2 regions of the Nocardia arseniciresistens genome follow, and region 1 is predicted to be linked to the other one. Evidence: riboswitches for the same ligand, from Rfam matches in the RefSeq annotation. Region 1 holds a riboswitch; the other holds the start of a gene.
The links. A riboswitch is a leader RNA that binds a small molecule or an ion and turns the genes downstream of it on or off. The one in region 1 is predicted to bind glycine.
Positions count from the first base shown of each region.

Region 2: linked by a shared signal. The riboswitch ahead of gcvP (aminomethyl-transferring glycine dehydrogenase) and the one ahead of glyA (serine hydroxymethyltransferase) in region 1 are both predicted to bind glycine.

Region 1 is NZ_JBKORD010000001.1:537,464-546,231, reverse strand. Features, by position in the region: gene ACLMAJ_RS02485 (GMC family oxidoreductase) at 1-886, shown strand, start outside; gene ACLMAJ_RS02480 (putative nucleotidyltransferase substrate binding domain-containing protein) at 949-2,760, shown strand; gene ACLMAJ_RS02475 (IclR family transcriptional regulator) at 2,774-3,559, shown strand; glycine riboswitch at 3,710-3,803, shown strand; glycine riboswitch at 3,804-3,909, shown strand; gene glyA (serine hydroxymethyltransferase) at 3,945-5,282, shown strand; gene ACLMAJ_RS02465 (L-serine ammonia-lyase) at 5,279-6,646, shown strand; gene ACLMAJ_RS02460 (uracil-DNA glycosylase) at 6,678-7,403, opposite strand; gene ACLMAJ_RS02455 (GyrI-like domain-containing protein) at 7,603-8,046, shown strand; gene ACLMAJ_RS02450 (effector binding domain-containing protein) at 8,043-8,483, shown strand; gene ACLMAJ_RS02445 (hypothetical protein) at 8,738-8,768, shown strand, end outside.
Region 2 is NZ_JBKORD010000002.1:375,585-384,352, reverse strand. Features, by position in the region: gene ftsR (transcriptional regulator FtsR) at 1-764, shown strand, start outside; gene ACLMAJ_RS05355 (bifunctional nuclease family protein) at 1,018-1,491, shown strand; partial or broken gene ACLMAJ_RS05350 (MerR family transcriptional regulator) at 1,706-2,257, shown strand; glycine riboswitch at 2,391-2,491, shown strand; gene gcvP (aminomethyl-transferring glycine dehydrogenase) at 2,648-5,458, shown strand; gene ACLMAJ_RS05340 (VWA domain-containing protein) at 5,610-7,286, opposite strand; gene ACLMAJ_RS05335 (WhiB family transcriptional regulator) at 7,437-7,712, opposite strand; gene ACLMAJ_RS05330 (HNH endonuclease) at 7,709-8,278, opposite strand; gene ACLMAJ_RS05325 (cutinase family protein) at 8,587-8,768, opposite strand, start outside.

The DNA.
Region 1 (8,768 bases):
CCTGTTCGACGAGGCACGCAACGCGACAGGCGTGCGATACCAGCGGCCGGATCTCACCGGGTACGACACGATCTCGGCCCGACGCGAGGTGATCGTCACCGCGGGGGCCATCGATACGCCGAAGTTGTTGATGCTGTCCGGGATCGGGCCCGCCGAGCATCTGCGTGAGGTCGGCGTAGCGGTGCTCGTCGACTCTCCAGGTGTCGGTTCGAACCTGGACGACCATGTCGAGGGCCTGGTGTTCTGGGAGGCCGCGCGGCCGATGGTCACCACCTCGACACAGTGGTGGGAAATCGGCCTGTTCGCCACCACCGACGAGACGCTGCGCCTGCCGGACGTGATGATGCACTACGGCAGCGTGCCGTTCGATATGAACACACTGCGCCATGGTTACCCGACTACCGACAACGGTTTCTGCTTGACGCCCAACGTCACTCAGGGCCGCTCGCGTGGCACGGTCCGGCTGCGCAGTCGCGACTTCCGTGACAGGCCCAAGGTCGACCCGAGGTATTTCACCGATCCCGAGGGGCACGACGAACGCACCATGCTCGCGGGAGTCCGGTTGGCGCGCAAGATAGCCGAGCAGACGCCGCTTCGGGACTGGGTCGCCAGGGAGCTCGCGCCGGGCCCGGACGCGACGACCGACGACGAACTACTCGACTACATTCGCGCGACGCACAACACCGTGTACCACCCGGCGGCCACCGCGCGGATGGGGGCGACCGACGATCCGATGGCGGTGCTCGATCCCGAACTGCGGGTCAAGGGCGTGTCCCGATTGCGGGTCGTCGACGCGTCCGCGATGCCGAAACTGCCTGCGGTGAACCCTAATATCACGGTCATGACCATGGCAGAGAAGTGCGCGGACCTCATACGGAAAACCTGAGTGAGGTGCCGAAAGAGGCGGGACTAGAGGCGTTTCTCGCCGATCACGCGCCGTTCCAGGCGATGGCAACGACCGAGCTCGAGCAGCTCGCGTCGTCGTCATCGCTGCACAGATTCGCGGCGGGCACGGTGATCATGGACTACTCGGCCAAGGTGCCCGACGATATCTGGATGCTGTGGAGCGGCCGCGTCGCCTTGCTCGGCAGCGGCGACGGCACACCGATCGACACTATCGAGCCCGGCGGAATCTTCGGCTATGTTCCGCTACTCACCGGAGGCAGTGCCGACTTCCTCGCGCGGGCGGCCGAACCGAGCCTGCTTATCCGGCTGCCGGGGGCCTTGGTCGCGGCCCAGTTCGCTCAGCCCGCCGGTCTCGCGTTCCTCGCCTCCTCGGCGTGGAAAACGGTGTCCGGCAGCCGAACTCCGATGGCACCCGCGGTCGGCAGCCGCCCGGTCGGCGAGCTCGTCTCCAGGGCCGCGGTTTTCGTCACGCCGGAGACCAGCGTGCGTGATGCCGTCGTGCGGATGACCGAGGAGTCCGTCTCCTATGTGCTGATCCGGTTGCCGCAAGGCGAATTCGGCATTTTCACCGATCGCGATCTGCGTACCAAGGTGGTGGGCGCCGGGCTGCCGGTAGAAGCGCCGATCTCCCTGGTGATGAGCGCTCCGGCCCGGCGAGTGACCGCCGACCTGACCGCCGAGACCGTGCTGATGGAAATGCTGGAATGGGGGCTGCGGCATATGCCGGTGCTGTCCCGGCGCGGTGAGGTGCTGGGCGTGCTCGAGGACGCGGACCTGCTAGCCGCCTCGGCGAGACAGGGTTTCGTGCTGCGCTGCTCGATCGCCGCGGCCACCGACGCGGCCCAACTACAGCGTGCTGCGCGCGAGATCACCGGCACCGTCGTCGACCTGTTTCGCAATGGCACCGAGGCGTCGGCGACCAGCGGCATTCTGTCTGTCGTCATCGACTCGGTGGTCCGCAAGGGACTCGAACTGGCGCTGGCCGAGATCGACGATGCGCCCGAGCTGACCCCTTCGAGCGACCTGGGAGCAGTCGCCGGCGGCGGGTTCGCCTGGCTGACGCTCGGCAGTATCGCCCGGCGCGAGGCGATGCCGTCGTCGGATGTGGACAGCGCGCTGTCCTGGAGCGACGAATTATCCTCGGCGAGTGGGCAACTCCGCGCGGTCGCCGCGCGAGTGCACGCCATCCTCGATGCCTGCGGGCTGCCCGCCGACAGCAATGGCGCGATTGCCGCGAAGCCGAAATTCTCCCGTTCTCGCTCGCAATGGGCGAAGGCGGCCGAGGCTTGGCTCGACGATCCATTGCAGGGCCGTGGACTGGTCCTCACCTCGCTGCTCATCGACGGGCGCGTGGTGTGGGGTGCGGAATCGTTGCACGCGATTCCCGCCGCGTTCCGGCGGATGCGCGCCGACCACCCGCACGCGCTGCGCCTGCAACTGCTCGACGCGCTGTCGGGGCGAGTACGGACGCGCTCGCTGCGCGACGTGATCTCCCGGCGTGGCGGGACGTTCGATCTGAAGAACCACGCGCTGGCCCCGATCGTCAACCTCGCCAGGTGGGGCGGGCTGATGGCGGGCATGACCTCGGCGTCGACCCCGATGCGGCTGGCGGCCGCCGCGAGTGCCGGTGCGGTCCGCGAGCGTGATGCCGCCGTCCTGACCGAGGTTTTCACCATGCTGCAACGCATGCGTATGGTCCATCAGATCGAGCAGCTTTCCGCAGGACACAGTCCTGGAGACATCATCACGATGTCGGAACTCTCACCACTGAATCGCAGCCTGCTCAACGATGCGCTGCGCGAGATCGCGGCGGTTCAGCGACGCATCGGCAACACCGGAGCGGCGACCACCTAGACTGGTGACCGAGATGGTAATTCGAGATGTTGAGGATAACGGGCGGACGGCCGCGGTGCAGTCCGTCGATCGCGCGCTGCTCGTCTTGGAGATCATCGCCAAGCTCGGACAGGCCGGTGTCACCGAGATTGCCACCGAGCTCGGTGTCCACAAATCTACCGTCTCCCGACTGATCACGGTGCTGGAATCGCGCGGATACGTCGAGCAGCTTTCCGGGCGCGGCAAGTATCGGCTCGGCTTCTCCATCGTCCGGCTCGCAGGCTCGACCAGCGCGCAGGTCGATCTCGTCGGGCAGAGCCAAGGTACGTGCAACGAGCTGGCGGATGCCTCGGGCGAGACGACCAACCTCGCTGTGCTGGACGGCAATCGGGTGATCAACATCGTCGAGGCGATGGGGCCCGGCTCGATCGCACTGCTGTCCTGGGTGGGGAAGAGCTGCCCGCTGCACGCAACCTCCAGTGGCAAGGTGTTGCTCGCGGATCTGGTGCCGAGCCAGATGCGCAAGCGCGTCGGCGCCAAGCTGGAGATGTTCACCGAAAACACGATCACCAAGGTCGCCGACCTCGCTGCCGAACTCGTCGAGGTCAGGAAGAACGGCTGGGCGAGTGTGCGCGAGGAACTGGAGATCGGCCTCAACGCCGTCGCCGCGCCCGTCTATGACGGCGGTGGAGTAGTCGTTGCGGCACTGAGTGTTTCCGGGCCCGCCTACCGCCTCGGTCCCGACCGTTTCGCCGAAGTCGCCGAGCTGACCGTCGCGAGCGCCGCCGACATCAGCCGTCGCCTCGGATATTTCGCCTGAGCTCGAGCGCACCTGGTGGGTGCTGTGGGGCGTAGCCCGCCGCCCAATTCGTATTGACAAGGGTTGAGGTCGGCTCAATACTTAGTGCGGATGGTGCAACTGTTGCGTTTTGCGCAACTGTTGCGGCATGTGAAATTGAATAGTCGCCGTTGACGTGCGGCGGGAGATCTCCACGGAATTTCGTGGAGAGCCGAAGGAGCAAATCCTCCCGGGAATCTCTCAGGCCCAGTACCGCCGCGCACAGGCACCTCTGGAAAGCAGTGCGCACGCACTCGCCGACGGGGCAAACGCGCGGTGTCCAGATCGACACAGCGCGTGAAACTCTCAGGCCATTGGACAGAGCGGGAGGAGCCACCCACGCGCATGCGTCGACGAAAGGCTCCTGATGGCCGAACCTATTGCTATCGCTGGCGACTGCTTGCGGGTCGCTCGAAACAACAACACAGCCATTCGGACCGACCTCGACGCGTCGTTGGGTGAATTCGATCCGGTCGTCGCGAATTTGATCGACCGCGAAATCAGCAGGCAGCAAAGCGGTTTGGAAATGATCGCCTCCGAAAATCACGCGCCGCTCGCGGTGATGCAGGCGCAGGGCTCGGTGCTCACAAACAAGTATGCGGAAGGCTATCCAGGCCGTCGTTATTACGGCGGCTGCGAGCATGTCGACGAGATCGAAACGCTGGCGATCGACCGGTTGCGCGCGCTGTTCGGCGCCGAATACGTCAACGTCCAGCCGCATTCGGGCGCGCAGGCCAATGCCGCGGCGATGCACGCGGTGTTGCGGCCTGGCGATGGGATCCTCGGGCTCGCCCTCGACCACGGCGGACACCTCACCCACGGTATGAAGATCAACTTCTCCGGTCGGCTCTATGACGTTGTGGCCTACCATGTTCGGGCCGATGACCATCTCATCGACATGGACGAGGTGCGAAGGCTCGCGCAGGAGCACCGCCCGAAGCTGATCGTGGCAGGTTGGTCCGCCTACCCTCGGCACCTCGACTTCGCCGAATTCCGGCGCATCGCAGATGAAGTCGGTGCCTACCTGATGGTGGACATGGCGCACTTCGCGGGACTGGTCGCGGCGGGTCTGCATCCGTCGCCCATCCCGCACGCGCACATCGTCACCTCGACAACGCACAAGACCCTCGGTGGGCCGCGTGGCGGATTCATTCTCGCCATCGACGAATTGGGTAAGAAGCTGGCTTCCGCCGTCTTTCCTGGACAGCAGGGCGGTCCGCTCGAGCATGTGATCGCGGCCAAGGCCGTTGCTTTCAAGATGGCGGCGGAACCGGCGTTCCGTGATCGTCAGGAACGCACGCTCGCGGGTGCGCGGATCCTCGCCGATCGGCTGCTCGCCGAGGACTGCCTCGCGGCGGGAATCAGCGTCGTCAGCGGCGGTACCGATGTGCATCTGGTGCTCGTCGATCTGCGTGACTCCGAGCTCGACGGCCAGCAGGGCGAGGATCGGCTCGCCCAGATCGGAATCACGGTGAACCGCAACGCGGTTCCGTTCGATCCGCGCCCGCCCATGGTTAGTTCCGGGCTGCGAATCGGAACACCTGCGCTGGCCGCACGTGGCTTCGATACCGAGGCATTCGTCGAGGTCGCCGACATTATCGCCGCCACGTTGCGCGCGGCGCGGCCGGTCGAGGAGTCGAGTGCGCGGGTCGATGCGCTGGTTGCTCGCTTCCCGCTGTACCCCGGTCTGCGCGTGCCGGTATGACGGTCAGCATCTTCGACCTCTTCCGGGTCGGCATCGGGCCGTCGAGCTCGCACACGGTGGGGCCGATGCGCGCGGCCGACCGGTTCATCGAGGAGCTCAAAACCGTTGGGCAGCTTTACAATACGTCCGCTATTCGGGTTGAGCTGTACGGATCGCTCGGTGCGACGGGGCGCGGGCACGGCAGCATCGAGGCGATCGTGGCCGGGTTGTCCGGCGAGCGGCCGGAGACCGTTGATCCGGAGGTCGTGGTCAGCACCGCCGCCGAAACGCGGGCCAGCGGAACGTTGCGGCTCGGTGGGGTGCATCCGATCGTTTTCGCCATCGACGAGGACATCGAGTTGCTCTGGCGCGTGAAACCTGCCTTCCACAGCAACGGCATGATGTTCCGTGCGGTCGACGCCGAGGGGCAGGTGCTCATCGAGCGCCGGTTCTACTCGGTCGGTGGCGGTTTCGTGCTGGCCGAAGCCGAGATCGAACGACCCACCGAGGCGACGACGGCGGTTCCGTATCCGTTCGGCTCGGCCGGGGAGCTGCTCGCCCACACCACCGCTACCCGGCAGTCCATCAGCGAGCTGATGATGGCCAACGAAATGACCTGGCGCCGTCCGGACCGGATTCGGATCGACCTGCTCGAAATCTGGAAGGTCATGCAGGACTGCGTCCAGCGGGGGACCTCGACGGCGGGTGTGCTGCCGGGCGCACTCGCCGTCCGACGGCGTGCGGCGACGCTGCACCATCGACTGACTGTCGAAGCCGACGACACCGACCCGCTGCGTGCGATGGAGTGGGTCACGCTGTTCGCGATGGCCGTCAATGAGGAGAACGCGGCGGGCGGACGTGTCGTCACTGCGCCGACCAATGGTGCCGCGGGCATCATTCCCGCTGTGCTGCACTATGTTCAGCGTTTCGTGACCGGTGCCGGTGACGACAGCATCATCGACTTCCTTTTGACCGCGGGCGCGATCGGACAACTGATCAAGGAGAACGCCTCGATCTCCGGCGCCGAAGTCGGTTGTCAGGGCGAGGTCGGCGCGGCGTGTGCGATGGCGGCGGCCGGACTCACCGCCGTGCTCGGCGGCACGCCCGAACAGATCGAGAATGCCGCCGAGATAGGCATCGAGCACAACCTCGGTCTCACCTGCGACCCGATCGGCGGTCTCGTACAAATTCCGTGCATCGAACGAAACGGTGTCGCGGCGGTCAAGGCGATTACCGCGGCGCGCATGGCGATTCGTGGCGACGGCGTGCACCATGTGTCCCTCGACAAGGTCATCCAGACGATGCGTGCGACGGGCGCGGACATGCTGGACAAATACAAGGAGACTTCACTCGGCGGGCTCGCGGTCGCGGTGGTGGACTGCTGAGGGCTTGCCGATTCGGTCTCGGCTCGCAGCGTCAGCGCGGGGCCGATACCGACAGGCCTGCCGCAATCGCCGCATCGGTGAGTACGGCCTCGAGCATCGCGGGGGTGAGTCGGCCGGTGAAGGTGTTCTGCTGGCTGACGTGGTAGCAGCCGAAGAGCTGCAACGGTTCTCGGCTACCGTCGGACGGCGACAGCGTGACGTGCGCGCCGTGGCCGAACTTGGGTCGGGGGCGGGGAATGGTCCAACCCGCCGCCGCGAGCACCGGAAGCAGCGCCTGCCATCCGAAGGCGCCGAGCACGACGATGGCGCGGACGGTCGGCGTGAGCAGGTCCAATTCGGTGCGCAGCCAGTGGGCGCAGCGATCGCGTTCCTCCGGCGTCGGCTTGTTGTCAGGCGGCGCGCAGTGCACGGGAGCGGTGAGGCGGACGCCGGTCAGCTGTAGGCCGTCGTCGATCCGAACCGAGGTGGGCCTGCTGGCGAGCCCGACCGCGTGCAGCGCGGCGAACAGGACGTCACCGCTGCGGTCGCCGGTGAACATGCGACCTGTTCGATTGCCGCCGTGGGCGGCCGGGGCCAGGCCGACGATCAGTAGTCGGGCATCGGGCGGACCGAATCCGGGGACGGGGCGGCCCCAGTAGGTTTCCGCACGGAAGGCCGCCCGCTTCTCGGTGGCTACCTTTTCGCGCCAAGCGACGAGCCGTGGGCAGGCTCGGCACTGCGCGACGGCGGAGTCCAACTCGGCGACGGTGTGGCACATGAGAAAACCCAATCACATAACTCGAGGCGATAACCATGGGTTTGCATCCAGGACATGCGTCCAGGTAAGTGTGGCCGTGAGCTGCAGATAACGACCAGGACATGTGACCGTTAGCGCTGGCGCCGGGTTGATAGCATGGCCTTTCTGGCCGACCGGATGCGGGCTTCGCCCCCGGATTTACCCTCGAAAGAGTCTTTCCATGCAGTTTGAAATCGTCGAGCGAGACGAAACGTGGGTTGCCGGGTTGCCGGTGCGCAGCCCGAAACGTGCGCTCGGAGAACTGCGGGATCACGATCTCGAGGCGGCCTGGGCGGCAGTGCTGCATCAGGAGCTCGGTGGCCCTCTGGCCAGCGCGTATACCGATTACACCGGTGAGCTCGGCACCTACAACACTCAGATCGTCGGATACGAGTGTGCCTCGTTCGACGACGTCACCCGCGGCCACCTCGTCGCGCGGCTGCCACGCGGCACCTATGCCCGGTTCTCCTCGGTCGGTAACTTCCCGCAGGTGATGACCGACCTGTGGACGCAGATCGCCTACGCCGAGGAACACAACTACATCAAACGCACCTATACCGGTGACTTCGAGTGTTACCCGCACGCCTACAAAATTGATCTCTACCTGGCGGTAGATGCGCGATGACCTATGCGATTGTCGTGCGTGGCCAGGCGATCTACGGCGGCCTCGTGGTACCGAGGGTGCGGCCGAGCTTCAAGGTCAGCAATAGCGATCTGATCGAATTCCTCAAGGATCGGCTGCGCGACCGTGGGCAGGAGCGGCCGGATCACCCGATGTTCACCGTGTACGTGCCGGACCCCGCGGGGAACTTCAACGCCGTCGTCTGCTTCGAGTACCCGGACCACGATGCCGTCCCGGTCGGCGACGTGCTGGTCAAGGTGCCCAAGGGCGTCTATGCGCGGTTCGCGCCGAACGGCGACTACCACGATCCGGTCGAGGATGTGTGGGCGCAGGTCGATGATGCGACGGCCTCCGCGGAGATCACTCGCGCCTATCGCGAAGAGGTCGAGATCTGGCACGGTCCGGAGTCGGTGGAGCTGTTCATCTCGATCCTGGTCTAGTTGCTGAGATGTAGCTACGTCGGTACCAACCGGTCTCTCTGTTCCATTTCGTGTCCGTAAGGAGTGGCCTGACCTGCGGTTTGTTTCGGAGTCGAAATAAGTTTTCGGAAGATTAACCGGACATCTGGCCAATTCCATTCGAATGACGGATACTTCCCTAGGCAATCACACCAGATCGGCGGGCAGTCGGGTGTGAGAGCTGGACCGGCTCGATGACCGCGCGTGCGCGCGGTGGCTACGGAGTAGGGAACACCATGACTGTCGAAACAATCGCAGTCGGCCCCG
Region 2 (8,768 bases), on a different contig from region 1:
TGCTGGACTTGCTGCGGCCGGACTTTCCGGACATCACCATCTCGAAGATCCGTTTTCTCGAGGCTGAGGGTCTGATCCGGCCGGAGCGCACTCCGTCCGGATACCGCAGATTCTCGATTGCCGACTGTGAACGGCTCAGGTTCGTACTGACCGCGCAACGCGATCAGTACCTGCCGTTGAAGGTGATCAAGGAACAGCTCGAGGCGATCGATAGCGGTGCGGCGACGCTCGGTGTGCGGGAAGCCCGCGCCCGGGCGCACTCCGCCCGTGACAACGAGCTCGCCGTGCCATCGGAGAATGGGCAGTCGGCACACGGCGCGAGCGTCGGCGGGCCGCGCAGGCTCGGCGTCGTGCCGGGTGAGGTCTCGCCGGACGAGCTGCGATTCGATCACGAAATCCGGCTCACTCGTGCCGATCTGCTCACGCAGGCCGACATCGACGAGAAGTTCCTCAACGACCTGATCCGGGCGAACCTGATCACCCCCGGTGCCGCGGGCTTCTTCGACGCCGAGGCGGTGACGCTCGCGCGGACCGCGAAGGCGATGGCGGAATTCGGGCTGGAGGCACGGCATTTGCGTGCCTTCAAACTCGCCGCCGACCGGGAAGCGGCCCTGGTCGCCCAGATCGCGGCCCCGATTGCCAAAAGCCGCGACGCGGGCGCCCGTGCCAGGGCCGAGGAGATGGTGCGCGAGCTCGCGGCATTGTCGCTGACCTTGCATACCTGCCTGGTGAAGGCGTCGGTGCGGAACTCGCTCGGCGGCTGAGCGTTCGGCTCGGGGTTCTCCGCGCGCCGCAAAGCAGGTACCGCTGGTCACAACACACTGATTTCGGCTGTGCACACGGAATGCTGGACACCTTCTTGTTCGCTTAGACTCGGAGGTACGGCGAGCTCTGCGGTAGTTCATGCCGGGTGGCCGGCGAAGTATTGGGAGGCAGTGCGATGAGTGAGCGCAGCGAACGAATCATGATGCAGTGTGCTTCGCTCATGTCGGAGCCGAGTGTTAGCGAGGCTCAGGCATGAGTGAGATGCGTGTGATCGGCATTCGTGTCGAGCAGCCACAGAACCAGCCCGTGCTGTTGCTCCGTGAGGCGTCCGGGGATCGGTATCTGCCGATCTGGATCGGGCAGGCCGAGGCGACCGCGATCGTGCTCGAGCAGGAGGGGGTGACCCCGGTCCGTCCGCTGACTCACGATCTGATCAAGATCTTGATCACCGACCTCGGGCACACACTCAAGGAAGTCCGGATCGTCGATCTGCAAGAGGGCACCTTCTACGCGGATCTGGTTTTCGAGAACGATCTGCGGGTCTCGGCGCGGCCGTCGGATTCGGTAGCGATCGCCTTGCGGGTCGGTTGCCCGATCTATGCCGAGGAACCGGTCCTCGAGGAGGCCGGGTTGGTGATGCCCGACGAGCGCGAGGACGAGGTCGAGAAGTTCAAGGAGTTCCTGGAATCGGTCTCCCCGGACGACTTCAAGGCGACCGACAGCTGAGAGGTCAGAACTATCTTTTAGACCTCTAGTACAGGTCGAGACTCGTACCGCGCGTCGCGTTTGGTCCGACGATGCCGCTCCCGTGACAATCAAGGGGAGTAATCTCGATAGTTGGACCACGTGCGTTCTGACTGGGTGTATGTGGTCAACGGAGCCGGGTTATTGATGAGGCCAAGGCGGCGGCGAAGCAAGGGAGTGGTCAGTGGCAGAGCAATCGCAGGGAGTGGTACAGCCAGGCCTGTTCCCGGACGACTCGGTACCTGACGATCTCGTCGGATACCGCGTTCCGAGCGCGTGCCAGGTGGCCGGGATCACCTACCGGCAGCTCGACTACTGGGCGCGTACCGGTTTAGTGGTGCCGTCCATCCGTAGCGCCGCGGGCTCGGGCAGCCAGCGGCTGTATTCGTTCAAGGACATCCTGGTCCTCAAGATCGTGAAGCGACTATTGGACGCGGGCATCTCGCTCCAGAACATCCGCATCGCGGTCGATCATCTGCGCAGCCGCGGCGTGCAGGACCTAGCGGGTATCACCCTGTTCTCCGACGGCACCTCGGTGTACGAATGCACCTCGGCCGAGGAGGTAGTTGATTTACTGCAGGGTGGGCAGGGCGTTTTCGGCATCGCGGTGAGCGGTGCAATGCGCGAGTTGACCGGCGCGATCGCCAACTTCCCAGCCGAGCGGGCCGTCAGTGGCAGCGCGAGCGAGCGTCCAGAGGATGAACTGTCGTTCCGCCGCAAGGCGCGGATGAACCAGAAGACCGGCTAAAAATTTTCGCTGTGAAGTGCCCGTCGTCCGCGGCGGGCACTGTTCGTATGCGGCGAAAGTGACGAGGACGACACATCCATTCGGGGTCCGGTGGAGCGATTCGTTGCGCGCGCGGCATAAACTAGCGATGCGTCGCCGCCGTGCGGGAGAGTCCTGGTCTTCATAAGAGCCCGGGCGCCGAAGGAGCAGCACCTCCCCGTCAATCTCTCAGGCAACAGGGACCGTACGGGCTTCGACGCCTCTGGAAAGTGGTGACCGCTGCAGACAGCGCGTGGTCGCCCGCCCATGGGGAAAGGGGTCGCACCCCGAATCTCTCAGGCTCCGCGACAGAGGGGGAGGGCTGGTACTCGTCGACCGTGTGGTCGACCCGCCCGACCTTTTGGAGCTGCCGTGACTCGATCATTTGCCGACCGCCACATCGGACCCGACCTGGACGAACTCGCCCGGATCCTGGACGTTGTCGGTGTCGGTTCGCTTGATGAGCTCGCGACCGCCGCGTTGCCCGCGAGCATTCTCGACAGCTCCGGCCTCGAGGTACTCCCGGCGGCAGCCACCGAGCACGAGGTGCTGGCGGAGCTGGCCGAGCTTGCCCATTCGAACACCGTCGCCACCTCGATGATCGGTCTGGGCTACTACGACACCTTGACTCCGCCCGTACTGGTGCGCAGCCTGCTGGAGAACCCGGCCTGGTACACCGCCTACACGCCTTACCAGCCGGAGATCAGCCAGGGCCGCCTCGAAGCGCTGCTCAACTTCCAGACCATGGTGTCGGACCTGACCGGCATGGAAGTCGCCAATTCCTCCATGCTCGACGAGGCCACCGCGGCCGCCGAGGCGATGACGCTGCTGCGCAGGGCAGGCCGGTCGAAGTCGGCGCGGTTGCTCATCGACACGGATTTGTTTCCGCAGACCAAGACCGTGCTCTACACCAGAGCCGAGCCGCTCGGGATCGAGATCGTCGAGGCCGAACTGGCCTCCGGTCTGCTTGACGGCGACTTCTTCGGTGTACTTGTTCAGGCCCCTGGCGCGTCGGGTCGGGTGGTCGACTGGGCGCCGCTCATCGAGGCGGCGCACGAGCGTGGCGCGCTGGTTGCCGTCGGCGCGGATCTGCTTGCGCTGACACTGATCACGCCGCCGGGGGAGCAGGGGGCCGACGCGTGCTTCGGCACTACGCAGCGCTTCGGTGTCCCGATGGGCTTCGGCGGGCCGCACGCCGGGTACCTGTCGGTGCATTCCAAGCATGCCCGGCAGCTGCCGGGCCGATTGGTCGGAGTGTCGGTGGACGCGGACGGCTCGGTCGCCTACCGGCTCGCGCTGCAGACTCGTGAGCAGCACATTCGCCGCGAGAAGGCGACCTCCAATATCTGTACCGCCCAGGTGCTGCTCGCGATTCTGGCCGCGATGTACGCCAGCTATCACGGCCCCGACGGACTGCGCGAAATCGCGCGACGGGTGCACGGGCACGCGCGGGCCATCGCCACCGGACTCGACGGCGCCGTAGTGCACGACAACTTCTTCGACACCGTGCTCGCCCATGTGCCCGGGGGTGCGGAAGCCGTTGTGGCGAAGGCGAAGTCGAGTGGTATCAACCTGCGGCTCGTCGATGCCGATCACGTCGGTATCGCCTGCGACGAGGCGACCACCGCGACGCATGTCGCTGCTGTTCTCGAATCCTTCGGCACCGCACTGTCTTCGGAGGTTTCCGCGCCCGCGACCGCCGCCGCATCGGTCGAGACGCGTGCCTCCGAGTACCTCACGCACCCGGCGTTCACCAGCTACCACACCGAGACCGCGATGCTGCGGTACCTGCGGCGGCTCTCGGACAAAGACATCGCCTTGGACCGCAGCATGATTCCGCTCGGTTCCTGCACCATGAAGCTGAACGCGACCGCCGAGATGGAGGCGATCACCTGGCCCGGTTTCGCGCGAGTGCATCCCTACGCACCGGTCGAGGACGTCCCCGGCCTATTGCGGGTGATCCACGATCTGGAGGGCTGGCTCTCGGCGATCACCGGGTACGACTCGGTCAGCTTGCAACCGAATGCCGGCAGTCAGGGTGAGTACGCCGGTCTGCTCGCCATCCGGCGCTACCACCTGGATCGCGGTGACACACACCGGGATACGTGCCTGATCCCGTCCAGCGCACACGGCACCAACGCGGCCTCCGCCTCGATGGCCGGGCTGCGCGTCGAGGTGGTGAAGTGCCGCGACAACGGCGACGTCGACCTCGATGACCTGCGCGCCAAGATCGCCGACCACGCCGACCGGCTGGCGTGCATCATGATCACCTACCCGTCCACCCACGGCGTGTACGAGCACGAGGTCGCCGAGCTGTGCGCGCTGGTGCACGATGCGGGCGGTCAGGTGTATGTCGACGGCGCGAACCTGAATGCGCTTGTCGGGCTTGCCCGTCCGGGCCGCTTCGGCGGCGATGTGAGCCACCTGAACTTGCACAAGACCTTCTGCATTCCGCACGGCGGCGGCGGTCCCGGCGTCGGCCCTGTCGCGGTGCGCTCGCACCTGGCGCCGTACCTGCCGGGCGATCCGCTCGAGACCGGTTCACACGCGGTGTCCGCCGCCATGTACGGTTCGGCCTCGATCCTGCCGATCACCTGGGCCTACATTCGGATGATGGGTGCCGACGGTCTGCGCAAGGCGACACTGACGGCGATCGCCTCGGCCAACTACATCGCCCGCCGCCTCGACGCACACTTCCCGGTGCTCTACACCGGCGAGCACGGCATGGTCGCCCACGAGTGCATCCTCGATCTGCGCGAGATCACCAAGCAGACCGGCGTCACCGTCGACGATGTCGCAAAGCGTCTGGCGGACTACGGTTTCCATGCCCCGACCATGAGCTTCCCGGTCGCGGGCACGCTGATGGTCGAACCCACCGAGAGCGAAAACCTGGCCGAACTCGACGATTTCATCCGCGCGATGATCTCGATCCGCGATGAGATCAGCCAGGTCGCCGCAGGCGTATGGCCGGTCGAGGACAACCCGCTGCGCGGTGCACCGCACACCGCGGCATGCCTTGTCGGCGAATGGGATCACCCGTACAGCAGGGAAGTCGCGGTGTTCCCGCATGGCCTGACCCCCGCTCGCGGCAAGGTGTGGCCCGCAGTGCGCCGTATCGACGGTGCCTACGGCGACCGCAACCTGGTTTGCTCTTGCCCGCCGCTGGAGGCGTACACCGACTGAGGGCGGATACGGCCCGCCCCTTCCTCAGGTGCGGTGTGTCGTAATCGCTGTGCCGGTAGCCCGGCTGCACGCGCGGCCGACCGCGCTGAATTCGCTGCGCCAGGCCTATTCGTCGGGGCCAGGTGCGGGTGGGATGGTGATCGTGCCGGAATCAGGGCGTTGTCAGCGTGTGCACCATGGCAGTACCGAAGCTGATGTCGTCGGAGCTGGCGAGGCGGGTGTAGCTGCCACCGGTGCGCTGGGCAGCGCTTTGCAGGGTTTCGGTGCCGTTGCCACCGATGACGATGACGTCGATGCGGACCGGGCGCGACTTGTCGGTGGCGGCAGTGATGTCGGCGAGTAGTTTGGTGCCGGTCAGCGTGGAGTCGTCGTCGGGGCCGTCGGTGATCAGGAGGACGGAATTGGTGCGATTAGCGGTGTATCCGGTGACCGCCGCGCGGTAGGCGGCCAGCAGGGAAGGGTAGGCCTGGTCGGTGCGGGATTCGGTGGGGACGACGGCGTCCAGTGCCGTGCCGAGCGCGGTGCGCTGGTCGTTGGTCAGTGGTGCGGTCACGGTCTGGATCTGGTATGGGACGGTACCGTCGAGGTTCTTGGCGAAGGTCCACACACCGAGGCCGAAGTCCGGTGGCATGACATTCATCGTCGAGCGAAGGGCGGCAAGAACATTCGCGAGGCGCGTGGCCGAGCCGTCGGTGTTGCCCATCGAGGCGGAGACATCGACCAGCACTGTCGACTGCACACCGAGAACCGGGTTGGCGAGGGTAGCGTGCACTTTGTCCAGCGCCGCGCGCGATGGCACGGCCGTCGGGCCGGCCGGTGCGGCGGCGAAACCGGCGGTGGTGAAGGTCTGTGTCTGTTGCGGGGCACGTAGATAGTCGGCGAAGATGCCCGCGATCAGATTCTGGGTCTTGTCCACCCATGGGCCCGACATCAGCGCGGCCGGATGGTCGGCGACGGGCGCGGAGCCCGCGGGGCTGAAGGTTACCCCGCCGCCCTGTGCTTTGACCTGCTGCTCGGTAGCGGCCACCGCATGAATCGGCGCGCTCGCTGGTTGGGGCGCTCCGGCCACGGCGGCCAGCGCCATCGTAATGTCCTGCGCCTCGGGCGCATTCGCGGCAAGCAGCGAGATCGCGGACACCACTTGGCCCGACTGCGCGGCTTGATCCGACAGCGGCTCGGTGCCGGAAACGGTCGAGCCGACCGCGGCCGCCGCGGCCACCGTCGCGTCGCCGGGCGGCAGTGCCATGCGCAGCCCGGCCCAGCCGGACAGGCCGATGTCGGCGAGCGAACCCTGTTGCAGGCGTGGCAGATCCGCCCAGGCGATCTTGGCCTGATCGAGTGCGCCGCGCAGTTCCTCTGGAACGGCGAGCACGATCGGGCTCACCGCGACGGGCGCCGGATTGCCCTCGATCAGGCCGGGTGCCCGCATGGATTCGATGGAACGCAGCGAATCAGGGATCCACAGCGCGGGCTGCGGTCCGAGCTGCTGGTTCCACGGCGCGGTCGTGGTGAAGGCCGCCACCATCGCCGCGGACGATTGGGCAGTCACCTGCACCTTCGCGCAGTGGTCGCGGATGCGCGGATTGGTCGCGTTGTAGGCATCGGCGATCGTACGCACGGTGGGCGCGATGTCCGGGTCCGCCGTGATAAAGAGCGTCGCGGCCCCTTCCATGCATTCCGCCGCGGCGGCACTGTCCTGGTCGGCGGCCCGGTTGCTCAGCTGATTCCACGCGAACACACCCGCGACCAACAGCACAACGGCGACTACGGCGATAACCGGACCTTTGCTGATGCCACGGGACCGGGTTCCGCTGCGATGAGTGCCCACGAGATCAAGTGTATGTTCACGTCGGATTCGCCGAGCGACCGTGGCACCGATCGAGATTTCCGACACTATGCACCGGTCGGGTAGAGCGAAACGCCGGGACTCGGCATCTGCGGGTCCCGGCGTTGCGTGATTGCGCCCGTCGGCGCACTGTTACTCGCGGATCATCCGCCCCCGGTCGAATTCATGGCCGCCCCAGACTCCGGATTGACTTGTGCGCGTGGCGAATTCACCGCAGGACGCCCGGATCGGGCAGCCCGCACATACCTCACGGGCATAGTCGAAATCCTGCGACGGATACGGGAACCACGCCTCGTGGTTCGCGTCGCCGCGACATGCCGCCCGGTGCCAGCCCTGGCTGTCGGAGAGCGGAAGCAGGTCGGTCAGTGTCACTTCGGCGGGTGCGGTGGTCTCCAGTCGGACGATCATGGCGATCCTTCTCCTCTCTTGCAGTCGCAAGCCATTTGCTTCCAGATCTGTCGCTGCCGTGTGGCCAGGTGAGTGGGCGCCCTCGGTTGCCACAGCAGCCGCATACCCGCTTCCTCGGGGGTGCGGTCGGCCTTGATCGTGTTGCACGGTGCGCAGCAGGCGATCAGGTTGCTCCACGTGTTCGGTCCGCCACGACTGCGTGGGCGGATGTGATCGACGGTGCGAGCCCGCTCGGCGCAATAGCCGCACCGGTGACTGTCGCGTCGCAGCACGCCTGCCAGCGTCGCGCGGCTCTCGTCCTGTACTCGAACCATGTGCTCGAGATACACGTAGCGTCGCAGCCGGATTGTCTCCGGCAGCGCGATCTCGAGGTGCTTGGACCGGATCGGGAAGTGTGGCTCCCGGTCGGCGACAGCCTCGGCGACCCCGCCCATGAGCAGCACCACGGCCCGTTCCGCGGTGACCTCGGAAAGCGCCTCATAGCTGGCGTTGAGCACCACAACGCGAGTGTGTATCCAGTTGTCGACAGTCAACGCCACCGGATCGGTGGCACGGCGGAACGTCATGGGAATCACCATGTTTCGAGAAGAGAGCGAGCGATTTCGAAGGAGGAGGGCTGGGCGTCAGTTGCCGGCCAGGAGGCGGCCGAGATCCGGTCCGCTGCTGGTATGGCACCGGCACGGGACCGACACGGAAATCCGCTGAATCGCAATGGGATTCATGTAGGTCAAAGCCACCTCCTCCTTTCTTCGTGCTCATGACCACCCTCGGAAAGGAGTGATCGTCGTCGAATCACATGGTGGCACACCACACCTGCTGTTGTCGGGTCATTTTCCGGCGGGCGCGTGTGTGCGGGGCTGCTGGGGCCGGCGGCTCAGGTCTGGTCGACCAGCCACTGGCGCAGCCAGGTGGTGGCGGTGGCGCCCGACCGGTCGACTACGTAGGCGGGATAGTTCTGGTGGACGAAGGAGTTGTAGAACTCCTCGAGTTTCTGCTTGCGCTCGTCCATGCCGGGATCGGCGAGCTGATTTTGCAGCATCGGGACGACACCAACGG